DNA from 4 places in the Eubacterium sp. AF17-7 genome. Region 4 is predicted to be linked to each of the others. Evidence: predicted binding sites of a transcription regulator. Region 4 holds the regulator's gene; each other region holds the start of a gene.
The links. Region 4 encodes Rex, which represses fermentation and respiration genes when NADH is low (regulators of the CRP and FNR family bind a similar motif). Its sites were predicted from a motif close to ATTGTTAANNNNTTAACAAT; they were not measured.
Positions count from the first base shown of each region.

Region 1: gap (type I glyceraldehyde-3-phosphate dehydrogenase) is a predicted target of Rex. The motif match lies at 2,445-2,464, and genes of this name have one in related genera.
Region 2: fucO (lactaldehyde reductase) is a predicted target of Rex. The motif match lies at 2,529-2,548, and genes of this name have one in related genera.
Region 3: DWW96_RS05550 (acetyl-CoA C-acetyltransferase) is a predicted target of Rex. The motif match lies at 2,625-2,644, and genes of this name have one in related genera.

Region 1 covers NZ_QTWU01000002.1:14,850-22,795, reverse strand. Annotated here, with positions in the region: gene DWW96_RS03390 (phosphoglycerate kinase) at 1-1,112, opposite strand, end outside; gene gap (type I glyceraldehyde-3-phosphate dehydrogenase) at 1,316-2,332, opposite strand; gene DWW96_RS03380 (histidinol-phosphatase HisJ family protein) at 2,795-3,562, shown strand; gene DWW96_RS03375 (GDSL-type esterase/lipase family protein) at 3,641-4,486, opposite strand; gene DWW96_RS03370 (MBOAT family O-acyltransferase) at 4,554-5,882, opposite strand; gene DWW96_RS03365 (hypothetical protein) at 5,987-6,721, opposite strand; gene DWW96_RS03360 (cysteine desulfurase family protein) at 7,140-7,946, opposite strand, start outside.
Region 2 covers NZ_QTWU01000005.1:17,047-24,992, forward strand. Annotated here, with positions in the region: gene holA (DNA polymerase III subunit delta) at 74-1,072, shown strand; gene fucO (lactaldehyde reductase) at 1,249-2,394, opposite strand; gene DWW96_RS06620 (response regulator) at 2,571-4,079, opposite strand; gene DWW96_RS06625 (histidine kinase) at 4,095-5,849, opposite strand; gene DWW96_RS06630 (hypothetical protein) at 6,084-6,395, shown strand; gene DWW96_RS06635 (discoidin domain-containing protein) at 6,462-7,832, shown strand; gene DWW96_RS14230 (hypothetical protein) at 7,843-7,946, shown strand, end outside.
Region 3 covers NZ_QTWU01000003.1:120,471-128,416, forward strand. Annotated here, with positions in the region: gene DWW96_RS05540 (3-hydroxyacyl-CoA dehydrogenase NAD-binding domain-containing protein) at 1-126, opposite strand, end outside; gene DWW96_RS05545 (enoyl-CoA hydratase-related protein) at 185-976, opposite strand; gene DWW96_RS05550 (acetyl-CoA C-acetyltransferase) at 1,247-2,431, opposite strand; gene DWW96_RS05555 (transglutaminase-like domain-containing protein) at 2,741-5,284, opposite strand; gene DWW96_RS05560 (DUF58 domain-containing protein) at 5,399-6,493, opposite strand; gene DWW96_RS05565 (MoxR family ATPase) at 6,504-7,451, opposite strand; gene DWW96_RS05570 (chromate transporter) at 7,502-7,946, opposite strand, start outside.
Region 4 covers NZ_QTWU01000009.1:47,302-55,247, reverse strand. Annotated here, with positions in the region: gene DWW96_RS08985 (transglutaminase domain-containing protein) at 162-2,186, opposite strand; gene alr (alanine racemase) at 2,207-3,409, opposite strand; gene DWW96_RS08975 (NAD(P)H-hydrate dehydratase) at 3,540-5,036, opposite strand; gene DWW96_RS08970 (redox-sensing transcriptional repressor Rex) at 5,050-5,694, opposite strand; gene abc-f (ribosomal protection-like ABC-F family protein) at 5,885-7,807, shown strand; gene arcC (carbamate kinase) at 7,924-7,946, shown strand, end outside.

The DNA of each region.
Region 1 (7,946 bases), on a different contig from region 4:
GACATCTTATCACCAAATCCTAACTGGTTAGCTGCCGCTGCTGAATCACCACCACCGATGATTGTTGTAGCATCTTTAAGATCTGCCATAGCTTTAGCAATTGCAATTGTACCATTAGCAAAGTTAGGCATTTCGAAACATCCCATTGGTCCGTTCCATACAACTGTCTTAGCTCCTTTAATAGCATTAGCAAATAATTCTGCTGTCTTTGGTCCGATATCTAAACCTTCCATATCAGCTGGGATTTCTCCACGTCCTACAACCTTGAAGTTGCAGTCATTTGAGAAGTTATCTCCAACTACTGTATCGACAGGGATTAATAACTTAACACCCTTTTCTTCAGCTTTCTTCATCATGTTTACAGCATATTCTTTGTAATCTTCTTCAAGAAGTGATTTACCTACTTCTTCACCAAGACCAGCCATGAATGTGTATGCCATACCACCACCGATGATTAATGTATCAACCTTTTCAAGAAGGTTTTCAATAACTGAAATCTTTGATGAAACTTTTGCTCCACCAAGGATAGCTACGAATGGTCTTTCCGGATTGTTAACTGCGTTTCCAAGGAAATCGATTTCCTTCTGCATTAAGTATCCTACAACTGCTGTGTCAACAAATTTTGTTACACCAACGTTTGAACAATGTGCTCTGTGAGCTGTTCCGAACGCATCATTTACAAATACATCACAAAGTGAAGCTAATTCTTTGCTGAATTCTTCTCCGTTCTTTGTTTCTTCTGCACGATAACGTGTGTTTTCAAGAAGAATAACATCTCCGTCTTTCATTGCTTCAACTGCAGCCTTAGCATTTGGTCCTACTACTTCAGGATCTGCTGCGAATTTAACTTCCTGTCCTAATAATTCTGAAAGTCTTACTGCAACTGGTGCTAATGATAATTCCGGCTTTGGTTCTCCCTTTGGCTTTCCAAGATGTGAGCAAAGGATTACCTTTCCACCATCAGCTATTAATTTCTTTATTGTTGGCAAAGCTGCTACTAAACGGTTTTCGTCTGTGATTTTTCCATCCTGTAATGGTACGTTGAAGTCACAACGAACTAACACTCTCTGTCCTTTTACATTGATATCATCTACTGATTTCTTATTAAGCATTATATGTGCTCCTTTCATTTAAGCGCGTCATGCGCGTAGTCTCATAAATCCCGGAATCAGTATAAACTTTATTCCAAGATTATATGCGCCCATGAAATGTACATCCATATAGATGTGACATTCATATTATCAGCGCAATATAAAAGGGTCCGGTCCAATTAAGACCGGACCCTTATGGATCTTATTTAAAGATTTCTTATTTATTATGCTAATTCTGAGAAGTATTTGATTGTTCTAACCATCTGGCTTGTGTATGAGTTTTCATTGTCATACCATGAAACAACCTGTACTTCATAAGTATCATCATCAACCTTTGATACCATTGTCTGTGTAGCATCAAATAATGAACCATATCTCATTCCAACGATATCGCTTGATACGATTTCGTCTTCATTGTATCCGTAAGATTCGTTTGAAGCTGCCTTCATAGCTGCATTGATACCTTCAACTGTGATATCTTTTCCTTTAACTACAGCTGTAAGAACTGTTGTAGAACCTGTTGGAACTGGAACTCTCTGTGCAGAACCGATTAATTTTCCGTTTAATTCTGGAATAACTAATCCGATAGCTTTAGCAGCACCTGTTGAGTTAGGTACGATATTAACTGCTGCAGCTCTTGATCTTCTTAAATCACCTTTTCTCTGTGGTCCGTCAAGAGTCATCTGGTCACCTGTGTAAGCATGAATTGTTAACATGATACCACTCTGGATTGGAGCGTACTTGTTAAGTGCATCAGCCATAGGTGCTAAGCAGTTTGTTGTACATGAAGCAGCTGAAATGATTGTATCATCTGCCTTTAATGTTTCGTGGTTTGTATTGTAAACGATTGTTGGAAGATCGTTTCCAGCTGGAGCTGAAATAACAACCTTACGAGCACCAGCATCGATATGAGCCTGTGCTTTAGCCTTAGATGTATAGAAACCTGTACATTCTAATACTACGTCTACTTTTAATTCGCCCCAAGGACACTTTGAAGCATCAGCTTCTGCGTAAATCTTGATTTCTTTTCCATCAACGATGATTGAATCATCTGTAGCTGAAACTGTTTCAGCCTTGTCATATTTACCCTGTGATGAATCATACTTTAATAAGTGAGCTAACATCTTAGGACTTGTTAAGTCATTGATAGCTACTACTTCATAACCTTCTGCTCCAAACATCTGTCTGAAAGCAAGACGTCCGATACGTCCAAAACCGTTAATTGCAACTTTAACTGACATTTAATTGTCCTCCTATTAAATAAGATATATTTTGTTAATTAATATTAACCTATTGATTATTCTACATAAATACTTTCCAAATATCAAGAAGTTTTTTGCATTTTTCTCATATTTTGTTAATTTTTTGACAAATAAAACGTTTTTACTTTTATCTTCTCATTAATATAGTAATTTTCAGCAAAATTTGTTATATTCTACTCATAATTTTTTTCTTTGCTAATTTGTAATTATTTCAGATTCAGGTATAAATATATATAACAAACGATAGGAAGTTTTTCGCAATTTTGCGAGCATAGTGTAAATAAAAAAGTAATGTTTGAGCCTTTAGGCGAGTTTTACTTTTTTATTTATTATAAACGGCGCAGCAAAATAAGAAAAACAACGTGTTTGGAATATATATTTATACCTGAATCTGAAACATTAACAAGTTGCAATACATATTACATAAGGAGAATATACGTTATGTTATCTGATTTTCATGTACATTCTAAATTTTCTGCTGATTCAGATGAGAATTTGGAAAATATAATAAACAAAGCCATAAGTTTAAATATGAAAGATATTTGCATCACTGACCACCAGGACTGGTTCTGGCCTGTTCCGGGTGAATCATTTGATATAGATACCGATTCATATTTTAATGAATTAAACATATTAAAAGATAAATACTCTTCAAAAATCAATCTTCATATTGGAGTTGAGCTTGGCATTACATGCGACAACTACAAAAAAAATGCTGATTTTTTACAATCATATCCATTTGAATATGTCATTGGCTCCTGTCATATTGTAGACAACATGGACCCATATTATTCTGAATTTTGGGAAAATCGTAATGAAGCTGATGCTTTCAGGACTTATTTTTCAACTTTACTTGATGCATTAAAATTGTTTAATTCATTCAATACATTAGGCCATTTAGACTACATAGTCAGATATGCGCCAAATAAAGATAAAAACTATAATTGTAGTGATTATTTCAACATTGTCGAACAGATATTTAAAGAAATAATTCATAAAAATATTGCTTTAGAAATTAATACCGGTGCACTTGCAAAAGGAATGGATTTTGTAAATCCCCACTTTGATATGCTTTCATTTTATAAAGATCTTGGTGGAAAACTTGTGGCTGTAGGCTCCGATGCCCATGTTGCTGATAATATAGGATATGGTTTTGACAAAGCCGCACAACTTATAGAACATTTTAATTTTAAAAATATTAATGAATAACTAAAAAAACTACAAAACTTCATTTAACAATCTGAAGTTTTGTAGTTTTTTCATTTTTATTATAAAGATTAATTTATCCTATTTTACTATTCCATGTTCAAGGAAAAACTGTTTCCATCTTGGCACACATGAAGGCATAAGATGAACTCCATCACTTGTGTATTTAGGGTCAAGAGCCCCTGTATCTTTTTTATCAAACACTTCGTTTTCATCAAGCCATATTATGTCGTATCCGTTTGTAAGTTCCTTAAGTTTCTTATTTCTTTTATCTATTTCCTTATTTTTTATATAAGTTTCTTCTTTGTCTTTCTTTTTTGTCACATGCATAATACTTTGAATAAATATTATTGCATCAGGCTGTTTTTCTCTAATAGTATTTATTACTTTACCATATTGCTCAGCAAATGTATCTGCTGTTCCTGTTCCAATTTCATTTATTCCAAGCATTATATAAATTTTTTCAAATTTATTTTTTTCAAGGGCTTTTTTTACAGTTATTTTTTTCTTTCCTGATTTAACGATTTTTTCATCTAAAATCTTCCATACGGACACACCCTGTTCTGCGTAAAATACTGTTTTATCCCAATTTGCATACAAAGATATTGTCTGTGTTCTTGAATCTCCTATAAATAAGGCTCCATCCAAATATGATTCATCTACAGTTACAAAATCACGATGCTGTTTTTCCTCTGTAACGGCTTCTGTCTGAGTTTCTCCCGATTCATCCGTAACTATCCGGATTTCTCCGGTATCACTTTGGATTACTTTTTTTCCTTTATTCTCTTTACTTTCCTGTTCCGCTATCTTTTTAGTTTCGTTGTATTTTATTATGTCTTTTGTTCCCAGAAATATTCCAAAAATCACAACAGATACAACCATCACAATCAAGAATCCATATTTATCAAATATAGCCTTTTTATCCATCTGTTTTCTCCTGTTAAAATATAAATATTAACTTAAACCTTAATCCGCTAAGAGGTTATTATCATTTTTAAAATCTAAAGTACAAAAACGGATTGCTTGCCGCTGTACTCATTCTATACACACATACCCAGAATATTATAATCAAAATTACTGACGCTACTTTTGTTCTTCTATATTTTTCAAATATCTTCATTGGAATACTTAAACTAAAGATAACTGCAAATACAAAGAATATTCCGTAATGTTTTATCGCATCAACATAATCTAATTTGTTTACAAATTCTGTGCTTACATGTGAAATCATTGGGAATAATTTTGCAAAATATAATTTTATGTCTCCCATTTTATCAAGTGCAAATATCATCCAGCTCATCGGAATTATAAATATTATATATAAATGTCCAAGTGCAGGATATTTATCTAATATATTTTTTAATCCAAGCTTTTCTATTGTCAATAATACAAAGAACAACAATCCCCAACATACGAAATTCCAGCTTGCTCCATGCCACAATCCCGTAAGTCCCCATACCACAAACATATTAAATATTGTTCTTGCAAATCCTTTTCTATTACCACCAAGCGGAATATAAACATAATCTCTAAACCAGCTTCCAAGAGTAATATGCCATCTTCTCCAAAATTCAGTAACGGATGTTGATATATATGGATTGTTAAAGTTTCTTGGAATTTTAAATCCCAACATTTTTCCAAGACCTATTGCCATAAGTGAATATCCATAAAAATCAAAGTAAATCTGGAATGTATATGCAAACATCGCAATCCATGCCATTGGAGTTGATATGCTTGCAATTCCGTAAGTCTTGATTGACTCCCAGCACATTCCCATTATATTTGCCAAAAGCATTTTTGATGCAAGACCCATAATAAAAATTCTTATTCCATCCTGCAATAAAAGTAATGATACTTTTCTTTTTCTTATCTGTTTAGCAATGTCCTTATATACAACAATCGGTCCTGCGATAAGTTGCGGAAACATACAAAGATAAACTCCTAAGTTAATATAGTTCTTTTCTGCTTTTGTTTTCTTTGTATAAACATCAATAACATAAGATGCTATCTGGAATGTGTAAAAACTAATTCCAAGTGGTAATGTAAGACTTGTTTCTATTCCCGTAAAAAAAGTAAAATATTTAAACACAAATAAAAACAGGAAGTTATATACTAAAGCTACGATTAATGTTATTTTGTCATAATTATTTTTTTCTTCTCCATTATGTTCAAGTATCTGATTATCATATTGAAATTTTCTGATAAAAATAGCTGCAAAATAATTTACTGTCAGCGATAATAAAATTAATGGAACATATTTCATTTCACCGACTGCATAAAATATTAAGCTTGCGATAAATAAACATATATTTTTAAACTTCATTGGTACTAAAAAATATATCAATATCACTATCGGTAAAAAATAAAATATAAACTGATTACTGCAAAATAACATCTCTTCCTCCGCCTGTGTCATACACAATTATTTTATAACTGTGACTTTATATAATTATAAATATTTTCGTAAGTTTCTTCTGTATAATGAAGTCCATCCTGAGTTTCAAATCCGATGGCATTCAAATAACTGTTTGTGTCTATTACAATGACATTTTCATCTAATCTGTCTATGATTTCCTGATTAAAATAATCTATGTCATCATTCTTAATGTGATAACCACTATATGTCTCCTGTTCTTCATCTACAGGATTTACAAGCATATAATAAATCTGACAATCAAATGTCTGTGACATTTCATTTATTTTATCTACGTATTTGTCGATGTTTACTAAGTCATTAACTCCTAATCCTATAATTAATGCTGTATTATCATCAATCTCATACTTTATATTATTCATCTGGTTTATCAAATAGTCGTATCCTTCACCAACTTCACAAATAAACACATCTTCATCTGTCGCATTTGCTTTTTCCATTCCCTTATATCTGGAATCTCCTACAAACAAATATTTTCCATATTCTCTTTTTGTTCTTGTAGTTTCATTTTCACTATCATGTCTGTTTGCTTTTCTATACTTACTTTTGTAAGTTTGTGCCTCAGGTACATTTTCATGTATATTATCTGCTAATGATTTAATCATTTTAGATTCAAGCCCAAATCCTGCTCCTTCTACACAAATAATAATAGCTGCTATGATAGCAATCATTATCGTGCCTAAAACTATACTTGTCCTATTGTTTTTCTTATTATTCATCATTTTCATATTATCTTTCCTCTTACTAACCAGCATTATTGTAATCTGCCTTTTCTTTAAGTAATGTTATTTAAGGCCAATAATTTTCGTAATAGCCATAGCCATTCTATCATATAAACAACAAAAAACAACAGATTTTGACAAAGTTAATCTTTATTTAATAAATTTCGGACTTATGTAATATTTAGGTAACAAAGTTATTACATTTTTCTCTGTTTCATTATATTTATTTGATATTTTATGATATAGTTTTACTGTTTTATTTCATAGTTTTACTGTTTTATTTCATAATTTTACTGTTTTATTTCATAATTTTACTGTTGAAATTCAAAGATTATTGAATACATATAAAAACATCCCCACAAACTTATTTTATAACAATGATGTTTATGCGGATGCTTTTACTTTTATATAATTCATTAGTTTTCTACTGTTCTCTTTGCAGTTTTATTAACTTTTTCATTATTTCTACTGTCCTGTCAATTTCATCTCTTGTATTTTCATGTGATATAGTTATTCTTACTGTTCCATAAGCATACTCTTTCTGAACATTTATAGCCATAATAACCTGCGACGGTTTTCCTCCTGCCGCCGCACAGGCCGAGCCTGCTGAAATACAAATGCCTTCATTTCCCATATCTTCAACCAATTTAGCAGCGTTTATATTTTTAAAACTAAAATTTGCGTTTCCGGGAAGCCTTTTAAATTTATGTCCGTTAAGTTTTACATCATCAATTTCATTCATAACACGATTTATGAGATAATTACGCAAATACTGTTCTTTTTGCATTCTATAACTCATGTTCTTAATCGACTGAATTGCTGCCTGCTCCATTCCAGCAATTCCTGCTACATTTTCAGTTCCTGAACGCTTTCCATTTTCCTGTCCCCCACCCCATATAAGTGGTTCAAAATCATCTATATTTCTTACATAGAGAAACCCAACACCTTTAGGTCCGTTAAATTTGTGTGCACTTACGCTCATCAAGTCAATATTCATCCTTGCAACATTTATCGGAACATGCCCAAATGCCTGTACGGCATCTGTATGAAAAGTTATTCCATATGCTCTTGCTAAACGCCCTATCTTTGCTATCGGTTCTATTGTTCCTATTTCATTATTTGCAAACATGACCGATATAAGCCTTGTATTTTCCTTTATAGATTTTTCTAATTCATCAATATTTATTTCTCCATCCGGATTTACATTTAGGTAGGTTACTTCTGCACCTTT
Region 2 (7,946 bases), on a different contig from region 4:
GATGAATGGAATGAATTTCTGTGCTAAAATTATTTGTGCATTTAATTAAGTAATAAGGATATAAGAAATAAAAATGAAAACATTATCAGAAGATATAAAGACAGGAAAGTTTAAAAGAGTTTATTTGCTATGCGGTGAAGAAGAGTATCTTGTTAAAAATTATAAAAATCAGCTTATTCAGGCAATAAATGGTGGAGATACCATGAATTCTAACTTTTATGAAGGAAAGGGTCTTAATGTAAAGGAAATTATCGACGTGGCTGAAACAATGCCGTTTATGGCTGAATATCGATTAGTAGTGCTTGAAGACACAGAGATGTTTAAGTCAGGTGGAGATGAACTTGCTGAATATGTTAAGTCAATTCCTGAAAGCACAATTATGTTGTTTGTAGAAAGCAATATAGATAAGAGAAGTAAATTATACAAAGCAGTAAAGGCAAGTGGATATATTTGCGAAATGACAAGCCAGACAGAAGGTGATTTGAGTGTATGGGCTGCCAGATTATTTGCAAATGCAGGAAAACGTATAACAAAAGCAAATATGATGTATTTGCTTCAAAAAGTAGGAACGGATATGGAAACATTGTCCACTGAGATAGAAAAGTTAATCTGTTATTGTATGAAAACAGACGTAGTTGATAAAGATGCAATAGATGCAGTATGCGTAACTCAGATGTCTGTCAAAATATTTGATATGATTGATGCCATTTCTACAAAGAATCAGAAAAAGACGCTTGATTCATATTATGAACTCATAGCAGCTAAGGAACCACCGATGCGTATTTTGTATATGATTACAAGACAATTTAATCTTATGCTACAGGCAAAAGATTTATCAAATCAGGGCATGGGTAAAAATGATGTGGCAAAAGCCATGGGAGTTCAGGCGTTTATAGCAGGGAAAAGCATACAACAGGCAAGAAACTTTCAAATGAGAGAACTTAAGGACGGGTTAGCTGAAAGTATAAAAACAGAGCAACTTATAAAGAGAGGGGCTATGGATGAAAATATTGGAGTAGAAATGCTGTTAATTAAGTATAGTAAAAAAGAAGAAAAAAAGAAACGAATTTAACAAAAAGAGCATTGAGTTAGTGATTAAAATCAAAACACAATGCTCTTTCTTGTGACTGAGTATATAATATGAATAAAAGCCGAAACTTTTTGAAATAAGCTTCGACTTTTATTTTGTTTTATAAAACTAAATAGAAATACGGATTTACAGAGAGTATTTCACACTCTCAAATATTCTTACATAATTTTTCTAAATAATTCTATAAAGTCATCAACACTTGCATCTTTAGGATTTCCAGGTGCGCAAGCATCTGCAGCAGCAGACTTGGCAAGGAAAGGTAAATCATCTTCTTTGATTGCATCAAGCTTTGAAGGAATTCCTACATCAGTTGACAATTGCTTAACGGCATCAATTGCTGCTTTTCTGTATTCATCAGTTGACATTTCATCAACGCCTTTAACACCCATTGCACGGGCAATTTCACGATATTTCTCACCGGTACATTCCTGATTATATTCCATAACAATAGGGAGCATCATGGCACATGCAACACCGTGAGGAGTGTCATAAACAGCACCTAAAGTATGAGCCATTGAGTGAGCAATTCCAAGCCCTACATTTGAAAATCCCATTCCGGCAATGTACTGACCTAGAGCCATTCCTTCACGACCCTCCTTAGTATTTTCAACTGCGCCTCTAAGAGATTTGCTAATAATTTCAATAGCCTTTAAATGGAACATATCTGTCATTTCCCATGCAGCCTTTGTTGTGTAACCTTCGATGGCGTGAGTAAGGGCGTCCATACCGGTAGAAGCTGTAAGTCCCTTTGGCATTGAAGACATCATATCAGGATCTACGATAGCGATAATTGGCATATCATGTGGGTCAACGCATACAAATTTACGTTTTCTTTCAATATCTGTAATAACATAATTAATTGTAACTTCAGCAGCTGTTCCTGCAGTAGTAGGTACTGCAATAATAGGAACACAAGGCTTTTTAGTAGGCGCTACGCCTTCAAGACTTCTTACATCTTCAAATTCCGGATTTGCAATAATTATTCCGATTGCTTTTGCTGTATCCATTGAAGAACCACCACCAATTGCAATAATGTAATCAGCTTTAGAATCTTTAAAAGCCTGAACACCATGCTGTACATTTTCGATTGTTGGGTTAGCTTTGATATCTGAATATATTTCATAAGCCAAGTCGTTTTTATCTAAGATATCTGTAACCTTAGATGTAACGTTGAATTTGATTAAGTCAGGATCTGAACATACAAAAGCCTTTTTGAATCCGTGAGCCTTTGCTTCTGTTGCAATTTCGTTAATTGCACCTGAACCGTGATAAGATGTTTCATTTAACATTATTCTGTTTGCCATATTAAAATCTCCTTTCAATATTTTGTAAAAGTTAATTAATATGATGTCAGGGTGAGCTCTAAGGTCTTTTACCTACTTATGAGCAAACGCATGTGGGCTTGAACCTTTTGACGCTGACATCTTAATATATAACTAATGTTAATAACATAACATGTTAGTTCTTAAAGTATTAATAATTATCTTACGAATTGATTCCTATAGTCCTTCGGGCTAAGACCTGTATTCTTCTTAAAAATAACAGAAAAATATGCAGGGTCATGAATTCCTATTTTATCAGATATTTCAAATGTTTTAAGGTTTGTATTTGCTAAGAAATCCTTAGCCATACTGATTCTAAGCATTGTAATGTAACTTACAATTGAATGACCACATTCTTTTTTGAAAGTTCTGCTTAAATAGGATTCATTAGTGTGAACATTTTGTGCGATAAGCTCAAGTGACAAATCGTCAGCAATATGTTCTTTGATGTATATAATTGTTTCCTCTATGAAAGAACTATATTTTTTAGAGGACTGGGTTAATTGTTTTTTTACATCATCTATAAGATTTCTGACAGTTTCTTTTAACTGGAAGAAATCTGAAACTGAATTTATTTTATTTATATATTCATCTTCTGTAGGAAGAGTATTACTTTTAAGCATTACTCTATAGCAAATAAGATAAATTTGAGTGCAGATGCTTCTAACAGTATTTTCATCAGAAAAATTGTTTTCAAGTTTATTAAATATAGAGCCTAAAATATCTGAAGCAGATTTAAAATCTAACTGTATAACTGAGTTTTCAAAATCGTGTAGCAGTAAATTAATATCCGCAGAAAAGGTTTCTTTACCTGCAACGTAATCACTGGAGAATTCAACAACATGGGCAGAGGAATAAAAATTTAATGATAACGCTAATATTGCCTCTGAAACAGCTGTTGAAAAATCACGTGCACTGTGATGATAACCGCTTATACCCGCATTTACATTTAATGATGTAAACTTTTTAAATGAAGAAACGATTGTGTTGCAGTTATCAATTATTGCTGATGTATCTTCATTTTCATAATCAAAATATACATTTATAATAAGATTGTTATATCTAAAGCAATAACTGTTAAGCTTGTTGTCGATTATTATATCTTTTAACGTTCCAACCATTGACATATCGTCCGGTAATTGAAATGCAGCTACATAATAATTGTTTAAATTAATATCAAAGTCCGATAGCTTGTTTAAGGAATCATCAGGTACAACGTGGTCTGTAAGTTCCTGAAAAAATTGATCCTTAAGAAATGCCTGCTCACTTTTACTAATAGAAGATTTAGATTCAATTAGTTTTTTCGCAACATTTTGAACTGCATTTATTACATCTGTTTTTGCAGCCGGTTTTAACAGGTATTCTGCAACATTATACTGAATTGCAGAACGTGCATATTCAAATTCTGAATATCCTGAAAGTATGATAACAGATATTTCAGGGTGATTTTCATAAATGTATTTAGCAAGTCCGATACCATCAAGAGAAGGCATTCTTACATCAGTTATTACAATGTCAATAGGAGTACTTTCGATTATTTCAATAGCCTCTGTTCCGTTCTTTGCTGTTGCCGAAACAACACAATCATATGTCTCCCAATTTATATATTCAGAGAGGCCTTTTCTAAATATAGATTCATCGTCTACTATTAATAAGTGAAAAATCATACTATCACACCTTTCTTATTTTTCACATGGAATTTTAAATGAAATAGCTGTCTTTACCATAGGAGTACTTTCAATATGTAAGGCACATTCAGGACCATACATTAATATTAATCTCCGATTTAGGTTACGAAGACCAACGTGGGTATGCCCTTTAGATGTACCTGATTCTTTAGATGAAGGTGCCTGGTTATTAAAATCAGGGATTTCATTAAATCCAATACCATTATCTTCAATTGAAATATGAAGATATTCATATTTTTCGTATAAGTAAATGTTTAGTTCACCTGAACTTTCTTTTGGTTCAAGACCATGAACATAAGCATTTTCAACAAGTGTCTGTATACAAAATACAGGAACTTTATATGAATCAAGACCTGCATCAATATGAAAGTTGATGCTTATTCGGTCTTCAAATCTAATTCTTTGTAAGTAACTGTAAAATTTGACATATTTTAATTCTTCTGAAAGAGGTATTGCAAAGTCATTTTTAGATTTTACAGTTGCTTTTAATAATTCTCCAAGAGCAATCGTCATATCATAAATTTCATTGTTATCAGACATCTCAGCTTTCCATGCAATAGCATTAAGTACATTAAAGAGAAAGTGAGGATTAATCTGAGATTGCAATGCACGTATTTCAGAATCCTTTAACAATAACTTTTGTTCCGTAATATCTTCGTGGAAGGAATGAATCTCATCCAACATATAGTTAACTGATAATTGGAGAGAATAAAATTCTTCGTATTTTTCAAGCCCGTTTATATTTCCTGAGTAATCTCCCTGCGCAATTCGATTTACATAATTAATCATTAAGGAAATAGGCTGTGTGATTAGTCTGCTTATTCCAAATGCAAATATTAAAACAATAATTATAATTGATATGATTGCAATAATATATGGCAAAAGAATATTGTAAATCTGATGTTCTATCTGACTGACAGGGGCAAGTACAGCAGCGTTGATGTTAATAGACTCCATTTCATTTGACAAAACAAAGTAATCGTCAGAATCAAATTTAACAGAGGATATTTTCAATGCATCAATTGCATTAATCTGTTTATGTATTGATGATAATTTAGTTGATTCAGCATTATATTTAAAACCCGACATAACTTCTAAATCATCATTGTATATAAATATACGCCAATCGTTAGAAACATATTGACTAAGGGAGAACATCCATTCATTAATGTTAATTGAAATAAGAATATCGCCAATCTGCTGACCATTATTTGAACTGTATATTGTCTTTATAAAATAAATGCAGTTTGAATCATTAAAGGTTCTAAATGAAAGTGAAGGAGAAGGAGATGTAAGAGAATTGTAAATCCTTCTATTCATAATTAATGAAGAATTTGTTTCATTTTTTGAAACATGAACCTGCTTTCCGCGTTTGTTATAAATATAAACTGATTCAAGATAACTTTTTTCCCACAAATTATTCATGATAAGGGAAGAAGTTATCTGTTTTGCAGTAGTAACCGAATTAGTTGAGTCAGCATAATTGTTCTCTAACCAATCATATACGCTGGTGTTTGAAATTAATATACGATATATTGAATCGATAGTATCTATATTAGTTGATATGGCACTAATTGTAGAGCGGCTTTCCTGAAAAATCTGTTCTTTAAAACTTTTTTGAAGTTCATTAATAGTCTTATAGCAAAATAATGCACCACTAATAACTAAAGCAAATGCAATAGTAACTGTAATTAATATGGTAACCTGTGTTCTTAGTTTCCTTTTTTTATGTAAAAATCCTTTTGCCATGCCTTGTCCTCGAATGATGTTATTTTATAGTTCCGTACCTTAAAGTAATTATTTTTAAAGAATTACTTTAGAATGCTATAAACATTATATCAAAAATATTAAAGTATACAAAGAAATTGTAAAAAATGTCTAAAAATGGTAAAAAAATTCAAAGTATTTGTAAAAATATTACATTAAAACTGAAAAATAACTCCGATATAATTGCATTATCATATAAAGAATGGAGATGGAAAGATGAAAAAATTGAAATTATTGGCAATGTCTCTTGCAGCAATAATGACCGTGTCAACAGTTGGTATGGGTGATTATGCAGCTGTTAAGGGAGACGATACAACTACATGCGAAGTAAGTACATTTTCCGGAAATGAGTGTGTGACTTATGGAAAAACAGTTACTTCGGATATGGGAGTATCTAGTGGAAGCTTATCTGACATTGTAGATGGAAATGAAAATAATTTATGGATAGCAGGTGGCAGAATTACAGGAACAATAACAATTGATTTAGGAGCATATTATAAAATATCAGATTTTAAGATTGTATTTTAAGCCTCAAGAGACGACGGAGAGTGGGGATATACAGTTGAAGGAACGGATGATGAAAGTAATTGGGATATGTTATGGGACAATAGTAACAATTCTGATAACAGTAAATCTTTAACAGGAAAAAACACGGAATACGGAGAAAACGTATATAATAAATTAAGAATAAAAATAACTAATATTCCAGGTACGCTTGTTTGGACTGCAATGAGAGAATTTTGTGCTTATGGTGTTAAAATTAGTGATTCTAAAGTGACAAATGTTGCAAAAGGATGCTCGGCGAAAGGATATTATAGTGACGGAGGAAGCGGTAATGAGGCTGGTGGATTTCCGGCTACAAATGTTACCGATGGAAACACTTCATCAAGATGGGGCGGAAATGGAAATGGAAATGGTCAGTACATAATAGTTGATTTAGGAAAAACTAGAAAAATAGAGGGATTCAATGTTTTATTCCAAAAAGATGCGTATCCAACATTAGAAGAGGCCAAGGCTGATACATCAGATAGTGAAAGTCAGTATGGTCAGACATGGAAATATGTTATAGAAGGTTCTAATGATCAGAGCACATGGACTATGCTGTGGAATAATAATGAGAACGATGACAATGAAAATTGGAGTAGAAGTCAGTCCGGTGAATGTGAAGATAAAGATAATGAATATCAATATGTGAGATTTACAATAAATAGAATGCCTTTGCATCAATCTAGTACTGCACAGGTATGGGCAGCAATGTACGAATTTAACATTTATTCACCGGTTTATACTGTAACAGAAGGAGATTCAACTACAGAAGCGGCATATGGAGATACATATACAGTTAATGGAGATGCTACATACGGTTATTATTATAATGAAGAAATGTACAAAAAAGGTGATGGATTAACAGTAAAAGACAATATTAATTTGGAAGCTGTAAATACATTAAACTTATCAATTGCAAATGGTGCAGGAATCAGAACGGCAGATCCTTATGGAATGAGATTCCAGACAACAGTTACAAGCGATAATTATAAAGCGGTTAATGAGCAGAAAGCTATAAAGGAAGGAATGCTTATAACTACAAAAGATTTATATGAAAAAAATGGTAACGTATTAGAAAAAGAAAGTAACTATACAAAATTAGATATTGCAAATAATGGTTGGTATGGAGAAAACGAAAGTGCAAAAACAAATACTTACTGTGGCTCAGTTGTAAATATTAAAGAAGAAAATTTTGCAAGAGGTTTTATTGCAAATGCATATGTAACAATTACTTATAAAGATGGAACAACTACAACAGTTTATTCTGACAATATGAGTGATACAAGATCAGTTGCACAGGTTGCGTATAACATGACACAAAGCGAGGGCGGACAGGCTGAACTTAATAGACTTGGAGAGACTATAAAAGCTATGATAGAAGGTTGGGCAACAAAGTACAATGCTAATCAGGCACAGTAAGGAGAAATACATGAAGAGAAAATATGAATATCCTAAAATGGAAATAATAGAATTTGATACAAAAGATGTAATAACAACAAGCGGTGTTAGTGATGATGATTTTTTGAATGGATT
Region 3 (7,946 bases), on a different contig from region 4:
TGCCTTTCCTCCATCAGCAAATTCCTGCTTGATGTCACAAAGACGTACTTCATATCCGTCTGTCATTGCAAATGCCTGTGCAATTCCTGCACCCATTGTTCCTGCACCAATAACTCCTACTATCATTGTTTTTCCTCCTAAATGAAAATATAAATATTATCTGAATATAAATTCAGCATTCCGCTTATTTATTTGCAAATGGTACTACCTTTAATTTCTTTTCTTTATCTTTTTCAAGGAAGTTACCCATTCCTGCCTTCTGGTCTTCTGTTTCGAAGCAGCTACCGAATAATTTTTCTTCGATTACGATTGCATCGTCCATACCTACTTCAAGTCCTTCGTTAATTGCCTTCTTGCAAGCTCTGACAGCAATTGGAGCGTTCATAGCGATTCCATTAGCCATCTTCTTAGCTGCATCCATTAATTCTTCTACTGGATATACTGCATTAACAAGACCAATTCTTAAAGCTTCAGCAGCCTTAATGTTTCTTGCTGTATAAATCATCTGTTTAGCCATTCCCGGTCCAACAATTCTTGCAAGTCTCTGTGTTCCACCAAATCCAGGTGTAATTCCAAGACCTACTTCAGGCTGTCCAAAAATTGCATTTTCAGAACAGATTCTAATATCACAGCTCATAGAAATTTCGCATCCACCACCTAATGCAAATCCATTAACAGCAGCGATTACAGGGATTTCTAATGTTTCAATCTTTCTAAATACATCATTTCCCTTTTTACCAAAAGCTTCACCTTCTGCTTTTGTAAGTGTTGACATTTCTCCTATATCTGCACCTGCAACGAATGATTTTTCGCCTGCACCTGTGATAATTAATGCTCTTGTTGTATTAATATCAATTGCATCAATTGTTTCTTCTAATTCAGTAAGTACCTGGCTATTTAAAGCATTAAGTGCCTTTGGACGGTTGATTGTAAGAACACCTACAAATCCTTCCTGTTCATATGTGATAAATTCCATATTTATTCTCCTTAATATAAAAGTCAAAGCAAATAGCATTCTACGCTTTGGGCTATAAAAGTAAAATATTTGTTATATTGAGCCATCTCAAAAAAACAATTTACACTTCAAACAGGTAAGCCCCATCACCGTTATTTCAATATGTGAAAGAGCTCACCTGATTGCTTAAGACGAAATGCATATGTAAAAATTATTAACTTATTCTCTAACAGATTAAAAAGTTATTAACTTCAATTAACAATCCATCATCTGCATTTCATTTATTTTTTATTAGTCACGTTCAACGATTGTAGTACATCCCATACCACCACCGATACATAATGTAGCAAGACCCTTCTTAGCGTCTCTCTTCTGCATCTCGTGAAGTAATGTAACAAGGATACGGCAACCTGAAGCTCCAACAGGATGTCCAAGTGCGATTGCACCACCGTTTACGTTTACTTTGCTCATGTCGAATTTTAAGTCTCTTGCAACTGCTACAGACTGTGCTGCGAAAGCTTCGTTAGCTTCGATTAAGTCCATATCATCGATTGTCATATTAACTTTTGCTAATGCTTTCTTTGTAGAAGCAACAGGTCCAACACCCATGATTGATGGATCAACACCACCAAGTGCTCCTGTTACGAATGTAGCCATTGGTGTAACACCTAATTCTTTAGCTTTTTCTTCGCTCATAACTACAACTGCTGCTGCACCATCATTAATTCCTGATGCATTACCTGCTGTAACTACTCCATCAGGCTTACCTGAGCAGCATCTTAACTTGCTAAGAGTTTCAACTGTTGTTCCAGCTCTTGGTCCTTCATCTGTATCAACGATGATTGTCTGTTTTCTTGTTTTAACTTCAACAGGAACGATTTCATCTTTGAATTTTCCTTCAGCCATAGCCTTTTCACATTTCTGCTGTGAGTTAGCTGAGAATTCATCTAATTCTTCTCTTGTAAGTCCCCACTGATCAGCTACGTTTTCAGCTGTAATCATCATATGGTAATTGTTAAATGCATCTGTTAAAGCATCATTAACCATTGTATCAACAACTGTTCCGTTGTTCATTCTGTAACCAAATCTAGCCTGTGGTAAAGCATATGGTGCCATTGACATGTTTTCCATACCACCTGCAACTACGATATCAGCATCTCCTGCCTGAATCATCTGTGCTGCCATATTTACACAGTTAAGACCTGAACCACAAACAACGTTAACTGTTACAGCTGGTGTTTCAATTGGAAGTCCTGCCTTAAGTGCTGCCTGACGTGCAACGTTCTGTCCAAGGCCTGCCTGGATAACACATCCCATATATACGTGATCAACCTGATCAGCTGGAACGCCTGCTCTGTTAAGAGCTTCCTTAATAACGATAGAACCTAAAACAGGTGCTGGAGTTGTGCTTAAAGCTCCACCCATTTTACCAATAGCTGTACGGCATGCGCCTGCAATAACTACTTTCTTTGACATGATAAATATCCTCCATATAAAATAATTTAATTACGCGTCGCTTTTGTAATATATATTCTAAGTAATCCCTTACGACACACTCTTGTTCAATGATAACATAGGCCAATATATCTTGCAATAAACCGCATTTAAAATATATGTAAAATTTGTGTGAATACCATTAATTCACGCAGTTATCCCTATGTCCACTGAGATTGTTATAATTTTAACAAATTATATTTTCTTTGTCTAGTGAAATATAAAAAATTAGGTGAAAAATATCGAATTTTTAAATAATTAAAGGAAAAACATTTCTATAGTTTATAAAATTTACATTCCTTTAATTCTAAGCCAAATTAGTTTACCATATCTATTATCTTTTTTCATTTTCTTAATTAATTTATTTCTAAAATTAATATAAATAAAATATGCTTTTTTCTCATCTTCACTTTCTATCTTTTTATCAGAAAATTTTTCTTCCAAAGCCTTTTTGTATAACCAGTTCCACTCTTCTTTATTCACAATATCCAACTCATTCATTATATATTCAAATTCATCATATTCAATTGTCTGTTTATTCAAATTATTCTTCTTGTTTATATTTGATTCTTCTCTGTTTCCTTTATTTAAACTTCTAGCCTTCACATTTATTGGATTTGCAACACTTAATGTTTTTCTTTTTAAATTATTTTTGTCTGCGCACATTCTTCTTCCAACGCAATAAAGATAAGTATACGCTTCAACAGCAGACATATTTCTGCATTTTCGTAATTTTTTCTTCTTTAATGCATTAAATTCGACAAATAAAATCACGACTGCAATTATAACTAGCAACATAATGCCAACCATCACTTTTCTATTTCCGTTTATGTTTGTATTATCACTATTTTTCGTGTCACTCTCATTTGAATTTTCTAAATCAGTATTTTTCTTTTCATTGCTTTGTGTCTCATTAGCCTGTTTTTGTAAAGTTGTTGCTTCTACAATTTTATTAGTTACATTTTCATTCTCTTTTTCTTCCGGACTATTAACAGTTTCAGCTTCAGTTAAGGATGTGTCAGCTATTGTATGGTCTTTAACAACCCACCCAATATATGAATTCAACACTTCTGTCCATGCATGCGCCATCTTATCTGTCACAACTGCCGTATAATGTCCATTTTTATCTCTTTCAAATGCACTCGATGGGATTGCGAATCCTTCCACATATCTTGCTGGGATTCCACACATTCTATACATTAATGTTGCAGTTGTAGCAAAATGAACACAAAATCCTTTTCTGCTCTCTGTCAAAAAATACTCTGATACATCCTGCCCTGACGGAGTCTTTCCCGGCATTAAAGTATATTTAAATCCATTTGAAAATAATTTATCAATATTACTTGATACATCATCTATATTGTCAGAATATATCTTACTTTTATATTCTCTTATTTTACTCAATTTGTCCGGAATCTGCTCATCTACAATTTTCGCCACTTTGTTTTCATAAATTTTCCAGTCTTCAAAATCACTACCATAATCCATCTCATCCAATGCCATAGCATCTTCCATTGGAAAATAATTATATTTCTGATATGTTTTTGAATTCTCTCCACTTATAAAATTTAGATTTCCATGTCCATTCACCGTATCATCATCTGTGACTTTTGCATAATATGGTACAAATGCAATATTCTTACATTCTGCAAAAACATCTAATGTTGCAATTTGTAATGCTGCCGGCACTCTTGAATGATTTATTCTATTGTAAGTTTCCCCATATATTCTTTTTCGGTTGTCAGCTTCTTTCATCAATCTATAGCCACTAGAATCTTTTTCTAAATCAGATAAACTAAACTCACTCCATTTATTGTTTTTATAAGTTTCACCCACAAAATTTTTAATATAAAACGTTCCCTCTGGCATTTGAGTTAATGTTACTTTAAGCATTTTTGTTCCCGTAATTGTACGTTCACTACTATTATTCAAATTACCATTCAAAACTATTTTATCATTTCTAAACGGTCCTCCAAAAAACGATAATATCTGTGTAGGTAATTCTTTAAGTTGAAAATTTTGAATACTGGATTTTACCTCAATATATTTAAGTTCATTTATTTTTTTATTTTCCTTAATATATGGTCTCATTCCAAAAGCCAAACACATAAGAACAGTTAAAACTATCCCTCCGGCAACTATGCTCCCAATTGCATTTCCATATTTTTTCAAAACAAAATATAATCTATATACCATTACTCCGCCAATTATAAATAAGCAGTTTTCAGTTGATGGGAATGCTCCAACAGTACATGTTAATGCAATAGGAATTACCATAAATAAAGTAACCACGAAAAATCCTTTTTCCTTTTTTGTAATTAAGACAAATGTAATCGAAATCACAAAAATCACTAATGTTACAATAACCCAAAATTCCCAGTTATCTTTTACATTAGTTATTTCTTTTAATGACAAATATTTATTAATTCCTATTTTATTTAAATTTGAATACTCAAGGATATAATTTGAATTTAAAATATTATTATATTTTTTATAAATAGAATAATAGGCTTCAGAAATAGGCGAAACACCTCTTATAAGATGAGCACATGCAACTTCAGGATTTTCGAAAGTCCATGTAACTAAAGTTACACAACTCATTCCCCCAATTATAAGTATCCATTTGTAAATATATTTAAAACAATATACAAATATATACGCAATAATTAATGTTATTGATACAGTTAATATCAATCTTTTTATATTTGCATTTATTTTAAATTCGTAAAAAATTGTATTAAATAAAGTCACAATTAAAAAAACTAAAATACAGATTTTAACACCAACATCTAGTATGCTTTTTTTATTCCAACCCTTCAATGCATTTTTCTCCATAATTTTATATAAGCCTTTCAACGAAATTTGCTAATTTTAAAATTAGTAATAAACTATTTTACTATTTTATTTTAAAACATAATTCAGACAATTTTATTAATATAAATTTGTTTTTTATACTTCAAAATATAATTTTTTCCATTGTATTTTATTTTTGTTTTTCGTTATTCTAAGTTCACTATCATTAATTTTTATAATTCCATTAGATTTCATTTCTATGACAGTGCTATAGTTTTCTTTTTCTAATTTATCATTTAATGCATAACTATTTTCTTCCTGTAGTTTGTGTACATCTGTAATCAATATTTCGTTTAGCATTTGGTATAAATTTTCCAATGATGTTATCTTAAAATTAACTGTTTTCAATCTTTGTCCGTCATACCATGAAACCACATTGTTGCATTTTTCCTGAAGCAGTGAAAATGAAATATCGGTTGCAATTTCTATTGATTCAATTATGCTTTTTTTATCTTTGCTATTGCCACAGAAATCAACCCATATCAACACTGCACACCCTTCAGGTTTTCCCCTTTCTTTAACAAGAAGCTTGTCATTTTTTGCTGATAGTTTCCAATGTATATCATGTATTGAGTCCTGTTCTCTATATTCTCTTATCTGATAAGTTTCTAACGGGTCATCTCCTGATTCATATGTAGAATAATAGTCCGCCTCAGTTATAAATTTTCTTGTACTTTGTTTTACCTCTACATTTACAAGTTTTAATTCCGGATATATTAATATATTTTCTTTCTCTTCGACTTTTTTCTTTAAAGAAAAAATGCCAAACCAATCTAGTACTTCATAACTGTCAAATGAGATAATTACGCTTCCGAACTGGTTAAACTCAACGTCATAATATATTTCATTCTTATTTTTTCCATTTGTTTTCCCACGTAATTTTATCTTTTTACTTTTTCCCGTAAATCTGTTTTTGACAGCTATATTTAGCACAATATTTACCGAAGGAATAAATGCTTTACTGCTTGTTTCAAATAATATTGAACATTTTTCATTTTTTTCTACAACAGGCTGCAAATTTTTCATTTGTACATTTACAAATAATTTGCACAAATTTATATAAATAACAGAAACCGGTAAATACACTATCTCCATAACAAGCATCATTCCTACTATCTCATCATCGTATAAGAAAAATAATATTATCGTAAGTAGAATCAAAATAATATACTCTATTAATCTTTTTATCATAGCGTCCTCTCTACTTATTTCTAACAATTGGTGCTTTAACCTGTGCCACTATTTTCTTTGTAATGCTTTCTTTTTTTACATTTCCTACTTTTGCTTTTGTGCTTAATGTAATTCGATGTAATGCAACCGGCTCAAATGCATTGCTTACATCCTTAGGAATAACATAATTTCTTTTGTCCATCCATGCTAATGCCCTGCTCATACCTGCAAGTGCAACTGTTCCTCTTGGACTTAAACCTGCTTTAAGTAATTCATCTTCTCTCGTTGCTTTTGCAAGCCTTGCAATATAATCAAATACTAAATCATGTATATAAATATCATTTATTTCATTTTGCATTGCAATAATATCTTCTGCAGTACAAACCTGTCTTACATTTTCTATTGGATTTCCTTTTTGTCTTCTTTTTAAAATTTCTACTTCCTCATCAACTGACGGATACCCCATGTGAATGCAAATCATAAATCTGTCTAATTGAGAATCCGGCAACGGTTGTGTACCCGCTGAGCCTTCCGGATTTTCTGTTGCAATTACAACAAATGGTTTCCCCGGACTTCTTGTAACACCATCTACTGTTATCTGTTTTTCTTCCATTACCTCTAATAACGCTGCCTGTGTTTTCGGTGATGTTCTATTTATTTCATCCGCCAAAAATAAATTACACATCAAAGCTCCTGACTGATATTTAAATAATTTTGTTTCGTTATCATAAATTGAAAAACCTACCAAATCTGACGGCATAATATCCGTAGTAAACTGTATTCTTTTCTTTGATATTCCCATTGCTTTTGCAAATGATAAAGCCATTGTTGTTTTTCCTACTCCAGGCATATCTTCTATCAAAATATGTCCACCGGCTAAAATTGCCGCAAATATATTATCTATTGCATCATCTTTGCCAACAACCGCCTGTTTTACCTGATTTAAAATTTCGCTTGCTTTGTCGTATAAATTTTCCATAAAACCCTCCTAATTTTTTATTTTAAGATTTAAACAATTAATTTGCAGTTCTACATTATTATGCTTTCTGCAAATTTTAATATAATGCCCAACAAGGCTCCAATACATATAATGATTACCGGATTTTTCTTTTTTATCGCCATAACTGCTGACGTAATAACTATTATTAATGATATAAGATTATCCGATGTTAATATTTTTGAAACTGAGTTTCCAACGGTAAATACATTTCCTGCAACAGATAAAACCGCTGCTCCGACAAGTCCTACGACTGCCGGTTTTATTCCGTTCATCACTGCAACAACGACTTTATTATCTTTAAATTTTTTATAAGCTCTTGCGACAAGAATAATAACTATGAATGATGGTAATGCTACTGCAAATGTACTGCAGATTGCTCCTGGTATTCCTGCGACCTCATATCCAACATAAGTTGACATATTAATTGCAAGCGGTCCTGGTGTAGTTTCGCTGATTGCAATAAAATCTACCATT
Region 4 (7,946 bases):
CTCCAAAAAATAGATTGTGTTAACACAATTATATTATTCCACTTTTCAAAATGTGTATTCATTTTTGGAAAAATTTATATAAATAAAATATTCTAACATTTTTATTCATAAAAAAATGTCCTCCACCTATATACTTTATCGGCAGAAGACATTTTATTTTTTTATTTTTTAATTATTACCCTTTTTGTTTTTGACCATTTTCCATAAATATCATTGTTAATTGCTCTTACTCTTACATAATACTTTTTCTTAAATGTTAAACTTTTAATTGTAAGAGAAGTTCCTTTTGTAATTTTTGTTTTTGATTTCTTAAACTTCTTATTATTACTATATTGTACTTGATATTTTTTAGCATATTTAGCCTTTTTATATTCTATTTTTATAGATTTTTTCTTTATATTTTTAATTGATTTAATTAAAACTGTAGCTGGTTTTCTAGTTATAACTTTCTTTGTTGTCTCGACTATATTCTTTTTAGTTGCTTCTTCATTGTTTTTAGTAGATTCAATTTTAATCGAGCTATTATTATTATTATTACTATTATCAGCATTATTTGTTACATTTTCATTAGCTTTTGTTGTAGTATCGGTAACAATTTCTGGATATTTATTTGATTCATTAATTGATTGTTCTTTTTCAAATCTATGAATTGATTCATTCCAATAACAATAAATTTTGCTGTTATTTTCAATTCCATTTACTCTAACATTAGAATCACATGGTAATTCTCCCCATGTAGTATCAATATAATACCAATGATCTCTTTCAGGATCATAATAAGCTATTATACCATAACCTCTATCAATATGTTCTAAATCTGAATCACTATAATTTTTATTAGTTGTTTCAACTTCTTTTTCTCTAGTTTCAGATTCACCACAATTTATACAAGTTCTAGTCTGATATCCACCATATGAATCCTGCCAATCTGTCCAATTATGTCCAGTTTTATTTTCATATACTGACCAAAGATCTGTACCACAATCTCTACAAAATACTCTTTCAGAACCATTTTCAGTGCATGTTTTAGTTATTTTCATGAACTGCCAATTATGATCTTCTTTAATTTCTTTTTCATCAATTATGTTATCTCCATCTTTAGTTATAATAACTGAAGGAGTTTTGCAATTACCTTTTACATATTCATAATTATATTTTTTAATAATTGGTATTATATAATGATGAGATTTATTACAATAATTACAATCAATATCTATATGACCTTCTTCAGTTTCAGTAGCTGCTTTTACATCATAAGTATCACATAATAAATCGCTTCCATTTGATATTTTATTGTTAATATTTGTATTAGTATAACTAATATTTAAAAAATCTATTGCTTTTTTACTATTTATATCTATACTATTCATATCTTTGTTATAACCATTTCCATATAAAAAGCAATTAAAACTTTTATTTTTATAAAAAGTCTTCCCATCACTAGTATCACATAAATACCAAGAATTTCCCATTTCTATTATATTCCAAGCATGATAACTATTACCAATATATAAATTTTTAATTCCATAATCATTTAACATACTTGAAAATAATTCAGCAAATCCAGCACAAACACCTTTCTTTTCTAATAATGTATAAAGTCCTGTATGCCCACCATATGTTGAAGTTGTTCCAACTTCTCCATTAACTCTATCATATTTTATATTATTTACAATATAATCAAAAATAATAGCAGCCCTTTCATAATTACATAAATCATTATTAAGACCTAAAGAATTCTCAATATATGTTAATTCATTATAATATTCTTTATTTGCTTCTTTTTCTGTTTCTGAATATTTTTTACAAATAGTTACATTAAAAATCTGATAGTATTTATCATCCTTTTTAAATACATATTTTCCATTATGCATACTATAACTATCTACAGATGGTTCTATATCATAACAAAAACTTGGATTTCTTGCTATTAAAGCATTCCATAAATCTTCCTGTTCTATTTCTTTATCAGATTCAATAAATAATGTTCTTTCCTGTTTTTCAAAATCAATATCGCTTATTTTAACCAAATCTTCAATTGCTTCATCTACAGGTTTAAATAAATAAAACATATCACTGTCTTCAAAAGCAATTTTATTTTCATCTGCCTTTATCAATACAGAATTTACATTTAATGCTACAAGAGAAGCAATTAATAGAATCGCTATTATCTTTTTAGTTTTCATATCCAATCTCCATTTCCTATTTATCTCTGTATCTCAACGTCATATCTGTCATCAAAGTAATCTTTTGTTCCAACTATTTTGTCATCTTTAACATAAACTCTTGGAATACGTTTGCTTAAGTCACATACAAATTCATAATTGAAGGTTCCTGCTAATGCTGCTAATTCATCAACTGTTATTTCTTCGTCTCCTTCTTTTCCAATAAGAGTTACCTTATCTCCTTCTTTAACATCCATTCCCGTAACATCAACCATAAATTGATCCATGCATACTCTACCCACAATATTTACTTTTCTGCCATTAATGAGTACATATCCTTTATTGCTAAGATTTCTCTGATATCCGTCCCCATATCCAAGTGGAATTGTAGCAATTTTCATATCATGAGGTGCTATATAAGTCTGTCCGTAACTTATTCCTCTTCCTTTTTTAATTGTTTTTACGTAAACTACATGACTGTGAAGAGATAATGCAGGATATAGTTTCATATTTTCACGGCTCATTTCATCTGATGGATACAATCCGTACATTGAAATTCCTGCTCTTGACAATGATAATGAAGTCTTTGGCATTTCCATCATTGCTGCACTATTTGCACACTGATGTATCGGAATCTTAACTCCATTTTTTTCTACTTCATCAACAAAATTTACAAACTCATCAAACTGCTTGTCAGCAAATGACTTGTCAACATAGTCTGCTTTTGCAAAATGTGTAAATATAGATTCTATTTTTATAAAAGGAAGTTTGTTTATTTCAACAATTTCTTTTACTGCATCACTTCCCGGAATATAACCAATTCTGCTCATTCCCGTGTCAACAGCAATATTAATCTTTACTTCTTTGCCAAGTTTTTGTGCGTGCTTTGATAATTTTGTTGCCATTTCTAAAGAAAAAATTGCTGGAATTAATTCTTTTTCTATAATCATATCGTACGATGATTCATCCGCATAACCTAATAAAAATGTAGGTTTATTAAGTCCATGATTTCTTAAATTATTGCCTTCATATGGAGTTGCAACTGCATATCCATAGCACAAATCATCTAGTGCTTTAGCTATAGGCACTGCTCCATGCCCATACCCATCTGTTTTTATTACAAGAACAACTCCTGTATTTTTATTAAGTCTTGTTTTCATCTCATATACATTTTTGTATATTGCATCCAGATTGATTTCTGCATAGCCCCTAAAATATTCTTCTTCACATATTTCTCTTTTCATTTTCTTCTTCTCCACGTTTATAAATTATTTGAATTTATATCTTTATCGTTTTTTATTACATTACAATTCCAAATTATCTCTATTATGTACAGTTTTAAATGAAAATTTATCATTATTGTGTCACAATTATTTACTGAGGCATAATATTTTTTATTTCCTCAATTATATCTGTAGCCATTATAGAGGCTTTAGGCATCTTTGTTGCTACCAAATCTCCGGCAATTCCATGAATGTATGGTGCAAGCGTTGTAGCGTTTTCTACATTGCACCCAATAGCCAACAATCCTGCAACAATTCCAGTAAGCACATCTCCCGAGCCTGCAGTCGCCATGCCACTGTTTCCTGTCATATTTATGTATATATCATCTTGCGTAACAGCAACGCTTCTTGCATCTTTTAGAATTCCATTTGCATTGTACATATAATTAATATTGAAAGCACTTTTTACAAGATTGTCCTTTATTTCATCTATCGTTTTATTTTCAAATCTGGCCATTTCGCCTAAATGCGGTGTCAATATTACATTCTTATGAAGCATTTTTTTTAGTTTAACATTTTGTGAAATAACATTAATTCCATCTGCATCTATTACCGTGTTCTTTCTGCTTTCAAGAACTGCTTCAACCATATTTTTTTGTATTCCACCCGTTCCAATTCCCGGACCAATTGCAATAACATTTGCCCATTCTATACAGGCATCTAAAGCCTTTTTGTCAAAATCATCTGTATCATATACATTTACCATTGCTTCAGGTAATAGTTTTTGTATTACTTCACGATTTTCCTTTGCAGTAAATATCCTTACCAGTCCGGCTCCTGTCCTAAACGCTGCCTTTGCACATAAAAACGCTGCCCCTGTTATATCTTTATTACCTGCTATAACAAGAAGTTTTCCATATGTACCTTTATTAGAATAATTCGGTCGTTTCGGAATTAGTTTTAAATCATCGCTTGTGTGGTATTTATAAACTGTTTCACACTTCTTATAGGAAACATCCGGAAAACCTATATTATCAAATGATAGTTTTCCACAATAATCTGCTCCCGGATAAAGAACTGCTCCAAGTTTAAGTTCTCCAAAGCATACAGTATAATCAGCTTTAACAGCCACACCCATCACTTTTCCTGTATCTGCGTTCAGGCCTGATGGAATGTCTACAGCATAAACTTTAGCCTTGCTTTGATTTATTGCTTCAATTAACTTTTTGTAATCGCCTTCTACATTTCTTGATAATCCGACTCCAAATATTGAATCAACAATTACATGTTTCTTATCCATTTCATCTCTTGTCAGTCTTGAAGCATCTTTGATTTCAATTCCAACTTTCTGTGCTATCTCAATCTGTGTTTTGAATTCCTGTGTTGCTTTATTTATGTTTCCCATAATATAAATGCAGGTGTTATATCCATCTATATATAACATCCTGCAAACTGCAACGCCGTCGGCACCATTATTACCAGTTCCGGCAATAGCAATTACCTCACTGTTTTTATCTGTTGTTTCTTCAATTAAATCAGCAACACTCTTTGCTGCTCTTTCCATTAATACTAAACTTGGGATTCCAACTTCATTAATTGTATATTCATCAACCTTTTTCATATCCGTACCAGAAATTATTCTTTCCATAGTACTTCACCTCTTATTTATTTTTATTTGCTTTTTCTGATATTCTATATGTAAGTTTCATTAAGCTTTCTGATAAATGAACATTCTCAACTATTATGTCATCGCTAAATCCTAAATCAGTGTGAGCAAAATTCCAAAATGCCTTCACTCCACATTCGACTAATTTTTCAGCAATATCTGTTGCCGGTCCTTTAGGAAGTGCCAATGCCACAATCTCAATATTTTCATTTTTCACATAATCTATTATAGTAGAAATGTCTCTGATTTCAGTCCCATTCACTGTCTTTTTACCAATTAAATCTTTATTTTTGTCAAATAAAGCCGTAATTTCAAAACCTCTGTTTCTAAAATTTCCATAGTTTGCAATTGCCTGTCCAAGATTTCCTGCACCTACAATTATCATCTTATGCGTCACATCAAGTCCTAATAATTTTCCGATTTCATCATACAGATATTTAACATTATATCCGTACCCCTGTTGTCCAAACCCACCAAAATTATTCAAATCCTGTCGTATCTGAGAGGCCGTAACATTCATCATGTCACTTAATTCTTTAGACGAAACTCTTTCGACATCCTGCTGTATTAATTCATCTAAATATCTATAGTATCTTGGCAATCTTGTGATTACCGCCTTGGATATTTTTCTCATTTCCATTCTCCTTCGTTATTTAACCACTTCAATTATATGTTTTAGGGCAAACATTGTCAAATATTTATCATTCTTTTTGACACTGTTCTTTTACAGTATTTCATTGATTGTTTTAGCTTTTCGTTTTATAATCTTACGTGGTATCAGCCTATTTTTGCTGATTATATAAAAACACTACAAACACAGGAGGATTCCTATGATTTTATCATGCAATCATATAAGCAAGGCTTATGGTGAAGAAGTTATTCTTGACGATTGCAGTTTTTTTGTAAATGACCATGAAAAAGCTGCCATTGTAGGCAATAATGGAGCCGGAAAGTCTACTATATTAAAAATAATAATGAATGAACTTTCATCCGATTCAGGGGATGTAATTATCGGAAAGGACAAGTCTGTTGGTTATCTTGCCCAATATCAGAATTTAGATACAGACAATTCTATATATGAAGAAGTACGTTCCGTAAAGCAAAATATTATAGATATGGAAAATAAATTAAGGGAATATGAATCCTTAATGGCCAACGGATGCGACAACTATGATGATATAGTTAACAGTTACACAAATCTACATCATCAGTTTGAATTGTTAAACGGATACGCATACAAAAGTGAAGTTGATGGTACTCTTCGTGGACTTGGTTTTGAAGACAGTGATTTTAATAAAAAAATTTCAACTTTATCCGGAGGTCAAAAAACCCGTGTTGCACTATGTAAACTTTTAATTCAAAAACCGGATATTATTTTATTGGATGAACCTACAAACCATCTTGATTTAAATTCTATCAAATGGCTAGAAACTTATTTGTCTAACTATAACGGAGCTGTTGTAATCGTTGCCCACGACCGTTATTTCTTAGATAAGATTGTAACTAAGATTGTTGAAATAGAAAATACACACTGCCATGTTTACGATGGCAACTATTCAGCTTACGCTGTTAAAAAGAAAGAACTTAGAGAAGCAGCAATTAAACTCTATATCAAACAACAGGCTGAAATAAAGCATCAGGAAGAAGTCATTGCCAAGCTTCGCTCATATAAACAGGAAAAGTTTTATAAGCGTGCTGAAAGTCGTGAAAAAGCTTTAAGTAAAATGGAAGTAATCGATAATCCTGATACATATGAAAATGCCATGACTCTTAGACTTGAACCAAACTGTACGAGTGGCAATGATGTTTTAAGTGTTTCAAATTTAGCAAAGTCATTTGATAACAAATCATTATTTTCCGATATTTCTTTTGAAATTAAGAGAGGTGAACGTGTTGCTCTTATCGGCGATAACGGAACCGGAAAAACTACAATTTTAAAAATTATAAACGGACTAATTGCTGCAGATAGCGGCTCTTTTACTCTCGGAACAAATGTTAATATCGGATATTATGATCAGGAACATCATACATTAAATGATTCAAATACTTTGTTTGATGAAGTGAGCGATTCTTATCCTAATCTTACAAACACAAAAATCAGAAATGTGTTAGCCGCTTTTATGTTTACAGGTGATGATGTATTTAAACGCGTAGGAGATTTAAGTGGTGGAGAAAAAGGTCGTCTTTCTTTAGCAAAATTAATGCTTTCAGAAGCTAATTTCATTATATTAGATGAACCTACTAACCATCTTGATATGGTTTCAAAAGAAATTCTTGAAAACGCATTAAACAATTATACCGGCACAATTTTTTATGTATCTCATGACAGATATTTTATTAATCAAACTGCCACACGTATCATTGAATTAACAAATAAAGCAATTGTAAATTATATTGGAAATTATGACTATTACGAAGAAAAGAAGGACGAACTTACAGCAATATATGCTCCAAAAGAAGAGCAAACTTCTTCTAATACTCCTTCTGCTTCTACTAATAAGCAAAATTATTTAGAAAGGAAAGCCGAACAGGCAAGGATTAGGAAGTTGAAAAATGATATTTTAAAAGTTGAAGAAAAGATAAAAGCTAATGAAGAGCGTTTAAATGAATTAGATGAACTTTTAGCTGACCCTGAAATTGCTAAAAACTCAGCTAAATTAAACGAAATCAGTAAAGAACAGGATAAAATTAGCGAAACTCTCGACGAGCTAATGGTCCAATGGGAAGAATTATCCGATTTACTTGACGAATAAACGGTTTATTTATTGTATTTTTCCTTATTATAAGTTAAAATATTTATAAGATTTTGGTCTCAACGGACCTCAAATTACATCAGGTTTTATCCTGATATCAGTAAAGGAGACTACTTATGGCTAACAAAAAAATTGTAGT